Regions from separate parts of the Paucibacter sp. JuS9 genome, predicted to be linked through region 3. Evidence: predicted binding sites of a transcription regulator. Region 3 holds the regulator's gene; each other region holds the start of a gene.
The links. The regulator NrdR, encoded in region 3, represses ribonucleotide reductase genes. The targets are predictions, from matches to a motif close to CACNANATNTNGTG.

Region 1 (3,274 bases), 710 kb from region 3:
TCCCGTGTACTTGCGCTGCAACTCGTCCTGGCGCTCCAGCGCCTCGAAGGGATCATCGGTAAAGCCCACCGGCAGTTGCGAGCTGTTCGTGTAGTAGGGCTGCTCTGGTGTTCCCGCCTGCAGGATTCCTGGGAAGCGCTTGCGGTCTTCCTTCGCGAAGCGGTAAGTCGTTCCTTCCGCCGGCGTTGCCTCCAGGTTGTAGAGATGCCCGGTCTGTTCCTGGAACTCCACCATGCGCGCACGGACATGGTCCAGCAAACGCACCGCCATGGCATGGCCGGCTGGCGTCGTGATGTTCTCCCGGTCCGCGCTGAAGTTGCGGAGCATCTCGTTGACGCCGTTGACTCCCAGCGTCGAAAAGTGGTTGCGCAGAGTTCCCAGGTAGCGCCTCGTGTAGGGGAACAATCCCTCATCGATCAGACGTTGGATCACCTTGCGCTTGATCTCCAAACTGTCGCGCCCTAGTTCCAGTAGGCGATCCAGTGCGGCCAGCAGTCCAGACTCATCACCGGCGTGCAGATGGCCCAGGCGCGCGCAGTTGACAGTCACCACCCCCAGGGATCCGGTCTGCTCGGCAGAGCCGAAAAGGCCATTGCCCCGTTTGAGCAACTCGCGCAGGTCGAGCTGAAGCCGGCAACACATCGAGCGCACCATATTCGGCTGCAGCTCGGAGTTCAGGAAGTTCTGGAAATACGGCAATCCGTAGCGCGCCGTCATCTCGAAAAGAGCCTGCGAGTTGGGACTGTCCCAATCGAAGTCCCGGGTGATGTTGTAGGTGGGGATCGGAAAAGTAAAGGCGCGCCCCTTGGCATCCCCGGCCATCATCACGTCGATGTAAGCACGGTTGATCAGGTCCATCTCGACCTGTAGATCGCCGTAGCAAAACGGCATCTCCCGCCCGCCGATCATCGGCACCTGCTCTCGCAGGTCGTCCGGACAAGTCCAGTCGAAGGTCAGATTGGTGAACGGCGTCTGCGTGCCCCACCGCGAAGGGACGTTGAGGTTGTAGATCAGCTCCTGCATCGCCTGGCGGACCTGCGCGTAGCCCAGAGCATCCTTGCGCACATAGGGCGCCAGATAGGTGTCGAAGCTGGAGAAGGCCTGTGCGCCCGCCCACTCGTTTTGCAAGGTGCCGAGGAAATTGACGATCTGCCCGACCGCGCTGCTCAGATGTTGGGGCGGGCCGGCTTCAACTTTTCCGGGAACACCGTTCAGCCCCTCGTTTAGCAGCGTACGCAAGGACCAGCCGGCGCAGTAGCCACTCAGCATGTCGAGGTCATGGATGTGGATGTCGGCCTCCCGGTGGGCCTGGCCGATCTCAGGCGGGTAGACCTGGTCCAGCCAGTAATTGGCCACAACCTTTCCGGATACGTTCAGAATCAGCCCGCCCAGGCTCCACCCCTGGTTGGCATTGGCCTTGATGCGCCAATCCTGCTGACCCAGGTACTCGTCCATCGTCGCCTGCACATCGACCAGGGTCTGCCGAGCCTTGCGCAGGCTGCGGTGCTGTTCCCGGTAGACGGCATAGGCGCGAAGTGTCCGGCGGTACCCGGCGTCGAACAGCGCCGCCTCAACCAGATCCTGCACCGCCTCGACAGACGGCCTGCAGATCTGCTGTGCGGCAAGCGAAGGCAAGACCTGCTCGTAGGTGAGGCGCCGCGCGCCGCCAGCGTCGAGTTCATCGCAAGCAGCACCCGCCCGGACAAGAGCCTGAACGATCTTCTCGGGATCGAACGCCAGCTCACGCCCATTGCGCTTGCTGATCAAGGAAGGCAGTCCAGGCAATGAATCGGTCTGAGCAGGGATTTTCATGGACATGTTGTGTCTGCCGCTGCGGCGGCGTCTGGGCAAAGAAGGGTAGGTCTCTGATGCGCGCACATGGCACTTCTCTTCAGCGGCAAGCCGAATGAAACACACACATTTAGTGTTTCGATTCGATGTCGGACACTATATGTAGTGCCAGGAGGCGAATACCGAAAGACTGCTCAGAGTTTGCGCCGGCGCAAACCCGGTGCGCTGCCAGCTGAAAACACCGATGCGGGAGACGACATTGCGCGAGCATCGTTCTGAACTGACCCAGGACAAGTCCCACATCAAGGCCAGAAGTGCTCCACGACATATGGCGTTAGGGCATGACGGGTTGTTCGAGGCTCGGCTGCGTTCAACAGGCCGGCATGCAAGCCGCTCGACGCGCTCGCTGAATAGCGCAGACCTCAGCGCAGGAGTCGCCTATCACCGCGTCGTGCAGGGTGACCCGACCGGTGGCTGAAACGCGGAATTCGGCCAGTACCGCGGGCGCGACTGCGCTGCAGCGGGAACACCTGGCCGACACAGGGCAGCCCCCCTGAGGCCCCTCTGGCGGTGTAGCGTCTCAGCCAACGCCGAGTCGTAGCGCCAAGCAGACCATGCCGAAGGAGACGCCCGAAAACGCCTGCTTGCCCCAAGGCCCTGGGGCGCAGCGGCTCAAGTCGGCCGCATCAGCGAAGCATCACTGCCTGCCCTTCGCGATTGAAGACGGCCAAACTTTGCACTTGCCCGACACGGACCGACTCAACCAGTTTGCGCAGCGCCGTGTCGACTTCACGCGCCTCGGCTGCGGCAGCAATTGCCCCAGCAAAAACCAGCACCCAGGCTTGCGCCATGGTGTCAGCTTCGCCGGCCAGAGATGCAAAGTCGGACAGCTCCGTCACGCACTTGTCGACGCACATCAGAGGAGTAATCTCGCCGCCGGCTCCCTGCTCGAAGGCTGCGCGCTCGGCTTGGCTGGCCTCCTCGCCAAGGCTTGCGCCAACAAAAACCATCAGCAGACGCTGAGGCTCCGCTTGCTGGCGAGCAGCCAGCAAGAGTTCATCAAATGAGGAAATGTTCATGCAGATCAGTGTACGAGGGAGCAGTCCCCGAGCGCAGTTCTGCAGCGTAGCCGCCACGCAGGGGATCCCAAGCGACGCAAAACTTGGATTTCTTATACAGCTTCAAGGAAATTCCCGAGCGTTTCCCTAGGCTGTCGGCATCCCAATCTATCCCCGGAGGATGACCATGAGCCGAGGCTTCACCAGCCAGATGGCGCGCAATATTTTCTACGGTGGCACGGCATTCTTCGTGTTGCTGTTTGCCGTGTTGATCTTCGACACCGAGCAACGCATCCCGGCGCGCTCGAAGTCGGGCGACATCACCCCGGCCGTCGTGCGCGGCAAACACATCTGGGAAACCCGCAACTGCATCGGTTGCCACACGCTGCTGGGCGAAGGGGCGTATTTCGCCCCCGAACTGGGCA
Region 2 (3,274 bases), 1.5 Mb from region 3:
GCGACATAGGCCGTCTCAAAGGCCTTGCCGAACAAGTCGTGCAGGTCCGGGCAGGTGGACGGACTGAACAGTGTCCAGTCGCCACCGTCCATCACGCGGCGCATGAACAGGTCGGGGATCCAGTTCGCCGTGTTCATGTCGTGCGTGCGGCGGCGGTCGTCGCCGGTGTTCTTGCGCAGTTCCAGGAACTCTTCGATGTCCAGGTGCCACGATTCCAGATAGGCGCAGACGGCGCCCTTGCGCTTGCCGCCCTGGTTCACGGCCACGGCCGTGTCGTTGACCACCTTGAGGAAGGGGACGACGCCTTGCGACTTGCCGTTCGTGCCCTTGATGTGCGAACCGAGGGCCCGCACCGGCGTCCAGTCGTTGCCCAGACCACCGGCGAACTTGGACAGCAACGCGTTCTCTTTCAGCGCCTCATAGATGCCATCCAGGTCGTCGGCCACCGTCGTCAGGTAGCAGCTCGAGAGCTGCGAGCGGCGGGTACCCGAGTTGAACAGCGTCGGCGTGCTGGACATGAAGTCGAAGCTCGACAGCACTTCGTAGAACTCGATGGCGCGCGCTTCGCGGTTGATCTCGTTCAGCGCCAGGCCCATGGCCACGCGCATGAAGAAGGCCTGAGGCATCTCGATCCGCTTGCCTTCTGTGTGCAGGAAGTAGCGGTCGAACAGGGTCTGCAGACCCAGGTAGTCGAACTGGAAGTCGCGATCAGCCTTCAGTGCGGCGCCCAGCTTGGCCAGGTCGTACTGCTGCAGCCTCTCGTCCAGCAGCTCGGCCTGCACACCCTTCTTGATGAATTGCGGGAAGTACTCGGCATAGCGCTGGTGCATCTCGGCCTGGGTGACTTCCTCACCGAGGATTTCCTTGCGGATGGTGTGCATCAGCAGGCGCGCCGTGGCCTGGCTGTAGCTCGGGTCCTTCTCGATCAGCGTGCGGGCGGCCAGGATGGAGGCCTTGTAGACCTCGTCGATCGGCACGCCGTCGTACAGATTGCGCTTGGTCTCAGCCAGGATGGGCTCGGCTTTCACGTCGGCGCCCAGGCCTTCGCAGCTGGAGACGATCAGCGCCTGCAGGCTGGCCAGGTCCAATGGCACGCGCTGGCCGCCATCGATCACATGGATGCTGGCTTCCGCAGCCTTGGGGGCAGCGCCCTCGCCCTGGCGCAGGCGCTCTTGCGCACGACGCTCGCGGTACAGCACGTAGGCGCGGGCCACTTCATGGTGACCACCGCGCATCAGACCCAGCTCGACGTGGTCCTGCACGTCTTCAATATGGAACGTACCGCCACTGGGACGCGAGCGCAGCAGGGCGCGCACCACGTTTTCGGTCAGGCCGTCCACCGTCTCGCGCACGCTGGCCGAAGCCGCGCCACTGGTGCCATGCACTGCCAGGAAGGCCTTCATCAAGGCCACAGCAATCTTGCTGGGCTCGAAGGACACGACCGCACCATTGCGGCGAATGATCTGGTAGGCCAGGTATGCCGACGACTGCGGCGCCGCTGCGCTGTCGGTGGCAGGCACGCGGCTCGCGCCTTCGGCGACGACGGGCTGGGCGAGATGGGTTTGCATGGTGGGTCTACTTCCTTGTCTTTTCGTTCGAATCGGAATGGCAAAGCCGCGGCGGCATGTGCGGCTGCAGCCGTGGCTTTACTTGGGTCTTTGTTTGGGCTCGGTTAGCTCGCTGGCACTCGGCTGGCCATTCACCGATGCCTGAGCCCAGACACCACTGACTGCGAATGCAGCGTGGCCTTGAGGGTCTCCGGGAACAGCTTTTGAGACAGGCATTGCGGTGTGAAACCGAGTCAGGAGAATAGCACGAAAGGACACTATATCTGGGGGTCAACACCCCTTCAAGCACTACCAATAGCGTACGAACACTGTTGACCTAGGGGGGCGAATTGGCTAGCGAAGCAGTCTGGCGCGAGGCTTTCGGGCCAGGTCTTGCCCGCTCTATCGCGGGCTCACTGCGTGCCGGCCGATGGGTGCCGACGGCGGGCCGCATCAATGCTGGCTTGCAGCAAGAAATCGCTCGCCAGGCCGCGCCAATTGGTGCTTTGCACTTGCGCCGGCGACGGTCGGCGGCAGCGCTTCAGGACGGTTCGCGGCGGGCCGACGCGAGCACCGCTGTAACAGTTCGCAAGCCACCACTAGGGATAGTCTGGGGCCCTCGCAAACCCTGCTCTTCAGCTGTCGCTACCACCCTCGCCCACCGTGATGCCCAGGCGTGCCATGCGGTAGCGGATCTGGCGCAAGGACAGGCCCAGTGCCGCGCCAGCCGCCGTGCGGTTGTAGCGATGGCGCTCGAGCGCTCGCACCAGGATGTTGCGCTCGACATCGTCCAGGTGCAGGGCCAGGTCGTGAGGCAGCTCGGCCTCGTCGTCCGACACACGCCCTGGCGATGCCGGCACCAGACTGGCCAGCGGGTCGTCCAGAGCAGCGAACTGTGAATCGTCCAAGGCGGCGTCCGGCAAGTCCAGGTCCTCGGCGTCGATTGATTCACTGCCGGACAGCGCCAGCGCCCGGTGCAGCAGGTTCTCGAGCTCGCGCACATTGCCCGGGAAGGCATAGCGCGCCAGCTGTGCCAGCGCAGCACTGGTGAGGCGCGGTGGCGGCGAGACGCCGGCGTCGTGCGCAATGCGCTGCAGCACTCTCTCGCTGATCGCCGCCAGGTCTTCGATGCGCTCACGCAGTGGCGGCACCCGGATCTGGATCACGTTGAGACGGTAGAACAAATCCTGCCGGAAGCGGCCTGCTGCGACTTCGGCGCCGAGGTCCTTGTGTGTGGCACTGAGGATGCGCACATTCACCGGCGACTCCGCCACCGCACCCACCGGCCTCACCGAGCGCTCCTGGATCGCGCGCAAGAGCTTGCTCTGCATGGCCAGTGGCAGGTCGCCGATTTCGTCCAGGAACAGCGTGCCGCCGTGTGCGGCCTTGAAGAAGCCGTCGCGGTCTTCATTCGCGCCGGTGAATGCGCCCTTGCGATAGCCGAAGAACTCAGCCTCCAGCAATTGCTCGGGAATCGCACCGCAGTTAACGGCGACGAAGGGTGCCGAAGCACGCGCACCGGCATCATGCACCGCATGCGCCACAAGCTCCTTGCCGGTGCCGGACTCACCTTGCAGAAGCACCGGCGCCATGCTGCGGGCCACCTTGCCGATCAGGGAACGCACCTGGCGCATCGCCGATGAATCGCCGGCCAGCCGGTGCAAGGCCGCACTGAGCGCAGCGTCGGTGCTCGATTCAAGCGAGGCGGCGGCCGGCGCTGGCGCCGC
Region 3 (3,274 bases):
AGCCCCGCGTTTCCGCGCATGCGTGGAGCCGTGCGTGGCGCCACCTCTTGAACAAACCCATCAGCCACCATGTTTGATCGCAGCCAATCCACTCTCGCCAATGTCGACCCTGATTTGTGGGCAGCCATCCAGCAGGAAAACCAGCGCCAGGAAGATCACATCGAGCTGATCGCCTCGGAAAACTACACCTCGCCGGCCGTGATGCAGGCGCAGGGCAGCCAGCTGACCAACAAGTACGCCGAGGGCTATCCCGGCAAGCGCTACTACGGTGGCTGCGAGTACGTGGACGTGGTCGAGCAACTCGCCATTGACCGCCTGAAGCAGCTCTACGGTGCCAACTTCGCCAATGTGCAGGCCAACTCGGGCTCGCAAGCCAACCAGGGCGTGTTCTTCGCGTTGCTGCAGCCGGGCGACACCATCATGGGCATGAGCCTGGCCGAAGGCGGTCACCTGACCCACGGCATGGCACTGAACATGAGCGGCAAGTGGTTCAACGTGGTCAGTTACGGTCTCAACGAGAAGGAAGAGATCGACTACGACGCGATGGAAGCCCTGGCCCGCGAGAAGAAGCCAAAGCTGATCATCGCTGGCGCTTCGGCCTACAGCCTGCGCATCGATTTCGAGCGCTTCGGCAAGATCGCCAAGGAAATCGGCGCCTACTTCATGGTGGACATGGCCCACTACGCCGGCCTGATTGCTGCTGGCGTCTACCCTAACCCGATGCCCTATGCCGACGTGGTCACCTCGACCACGCACAAGAGTCTGCGCGGCCCGCGCGGCGGCATCATCCTGATGAACGACGAGGCGATTGCCAAGAAGATCAACAGCGCCATTTTTCCCGGCATCCAGGGCGGACCGTTGATGCACGTCATCGCCGGCAAGGCCGTGGCCTTCAAGGAAGCGCTGACGCCTGAGTTCAAGGCCTACCAGCAGCAGGTGGTCAAGAACGCCAAGGTGCTGGCCGACACGCTGATCGAGCGGGGCCTGCGCATCGTCTCCGGCGGTACCGAGAGCCATGTGATGCTGGTGGACCTGCGACCCAAGGGCCTGACCGGCAAGGAAGCCGAAGCGCTGCTGGGCAAGGCCCACATGACCTGCAACAAGAACGGTATTCCGAACGATCCGCAAAAACCCATGGTCACCAGCGGCATCCGCCTGGGTACGCCGGCCATGACCACGCGCGGTTTCAAGGAAGAGCAGGTGCGCGCCACGGCCCACCTGATCGCCGACGTGCTGGACAAGCCGAACGACGAGGCCGTGCTCGAGGCAGTGCGCGCCAACGTGGCCGCGCTGACGCGCGACTTTCCGGTCTACCGCTGATTCTCAAGAGGCCCGATGCGCTGTCCTTTTTGCAGCCACACCGAAACTCAGGTCGCCGAGACCCGGGAATCGGACGAAGGCGACGTCATTCGGCGTCGCCGCCGTTGCCTGAGCTGCGACAAGCGCTTCACCACCTATGAGCGGGCGGAAATCGCCCTGCCCGCCGTGGTCAAGAAGGACGGCACCCGGGCGGACTTCGAACCAGCCAAGCTGCGGGCTTCGATGCAGCTGGCCTTGCGCAAGCGGCCGGTGAGCATCGAGCAGATCGATGCTGCGCTGGCCCGCATCGAAGAGAAGCTGCTCGCCAGCGGCGCGCGCGAAATGCCTTCCACCAAGCTCGGCGAGCTGGTGATGCGCGAACTCAAGCGCATCGACAAGGTGGCCTATGTGCGCTTCGCCTCGGTCTATCGCAGCTTCGAGGATGTGGACGAATTCCGGCAGCTGATCCGGGACATCTGAGCTTCGCCTCCCCCCAGCTGGGGACACCCTCCTCTCCAGGAATGAAGCCGGCACGAGCCGGCTTTTCTACATTGCTTGCACAAAGAGCGATGAGCCTGAGGGAGGAGCGTCATGAGCAAGCTTGCACCGAAAGGGATGCAAGGCCTTGGCCTGGTCGAATGCCTGATGTATTGCGCGATTCTCGGCATCCTGCTCGGCAAGGCCCTGCCTGCCATGCAGGAACTCAGGCTGCGACAGCGCATCCAGGGCCTGGCCGAAACCGTCAGGACGGACGTGATGCTGGCCCGTGGCGAGTCGATCCGGCTCGGCGAGGCGGTCCATGTGCGATTCAATGTGCACGCCACTGGCACCTGCTATCTGCTTCACACCGGTGCCAGCGGCGCATGTGCCTGCAACAGCGACGGGCTTGCCGTGTGCAGCGCCGAGGCTCAGTCGCTCAAGCTTCATTGGATACCGCTGGAGCTTCGCGCCAGCGTCAAGGCCAATGTTCCCAGCATGGCCTTTTCAGGCTACCGCGGCACGGTCAGCCCGACTGGCAGCATCGACATCGCGGCCACCGACCGGAAAGCGACGATCCGCCACGTGGTCAGCCTCGCCGGTCGGGTGCGCAGCTGTACTCCCGACGGCAGTTTCAGGCGGCTGAACGCCTGTTCCTGAACCGCTCCCGAACCTGTCCATGAGGCTTGCTCCCATGTTCGAGGGGCTGACTGACAAGCGGTGTCTGGGTGCCGATGAGTGGTATTTCCGGGCTTAAGACCAGCAAGGAAGTGCCAATAATTGCGCATGACGATGCCATTCGTGCCCATCGACGGTTCCCAAAGTGCCGGCCGCTTGCTAGGCCTTCGTGGGTTCACGCTGATCGAATTGCTGATCACCCTGGTCGTGATCGGCATCCTGGCGGCCATTGCCCTGCCGTCCTACCAGCAATACATGTTTCGCAGCCGCCGGGCCGACGCCACCAGTGCCTTGAACAGCTTGCAGCTTGCCCAGGAACGGTACCGGGCCAATCAGCCCAGCTACGCGGCGAGCATGTCCACCTTGGGCGTTGGCTCCTCGACCTCGCCGCAAGGCCACTACACGATCGCCATCGCTGCCTCTGGTGAGACGGGTTACACCCTCACGGCTTTGGCGAACAGCTCGAGCCCGCAAGACCGGGACACGGACTGCCGCAAATTCGAGCTGAAGATGCTCTCCGGCAATACGACCTATGCCGGCTACAAGTCCGACTTGAGCACCACCAACGACAAATGCTGGGCCAAATGAAGAAGCTGTCGCTCCTATCCCGTGGTGTCACCTTGGTCGAAATGCTGATCGTGGTCGGCATTCTGGGCGTCATCCTGGCCGTAGCGGCGCCGTCGCTTGCCGACATGATGGCCAAGCGCCGTGTCGAGATGGTCGCCGCAGAACTGGCAACTTCGCTGGCCTATGCAAGATCCGAAGCAGGCTCGCGACCCAGCAGCGTGCTTGTATTCTTTGGTGGCGGCGGCAGCTGCTA

Region 1: ABT392_RS10780 (ribonucleoside triphosphate reductase) is a predicted target of NrdR. The motif match lies at 1,946-1,959, and genes of this name have one in related genera.
Region 2: ABT392_RS14175 (ribonucleoside-diphosphate reductase subunit alpha) is a predicted target of NrdR. The motif match lies at 1,824-1,837, and genes of this name have one in related genera.

Annotation. Positions count from the first base shown of each region.
Region 1 is NZ_CP194172.1:2,409,832-2,413,105, forward strand. Features, by position in the region: gene ABT392_RS10780 (ribonucleoside triphosphate reductase) at 1-1,812, opposite strand, end outside; gene ABT392_RS10785 (ribonucleotide reductase subunit alpha) at 2,478-2,870, opposite strand; gene ABT392_RS10790 (c-type cytochrome) at 3,037-3,274, shown strand, end outside.
Region 2 is NZ_CP194172.1:3,158,851-3,162,124, forward strand. Features, by position in the region: gene ABT392_RS14175 (ribonucleoside-diphosphate reductase subunit alpha) at 1-1,568, opposite strand, end outside; gene ABT392_RS14180 (sigma-54-dependent transcriptional regulator) at 2,183-3,274, opposite strand, start outside.
Region 3 is NZ_CP194172.1:1,700,587-1,703,860, reverse strand. Features, by position in the region: ZMP/ZTP riboswitch at 1-7, shown strand, start outside; gene glyA (serine hydroxymethyltransferase) at 70-1,320, shown strand; gene nrdR (transcriptional regulator NrdR) at 1,336-1,779, shown strand; gene ABT392_RS07525 (GspH/FimT family pseudopilin) at 1,891-2,436, shown strand; gene ABT392_RS07520 (type IV pilin protein) at 2,563-3,042, shown strand; gene ABT392_RS07515 (GspH/FimT family pseudopilin) at 3,039-3,274, shown strand, end outside.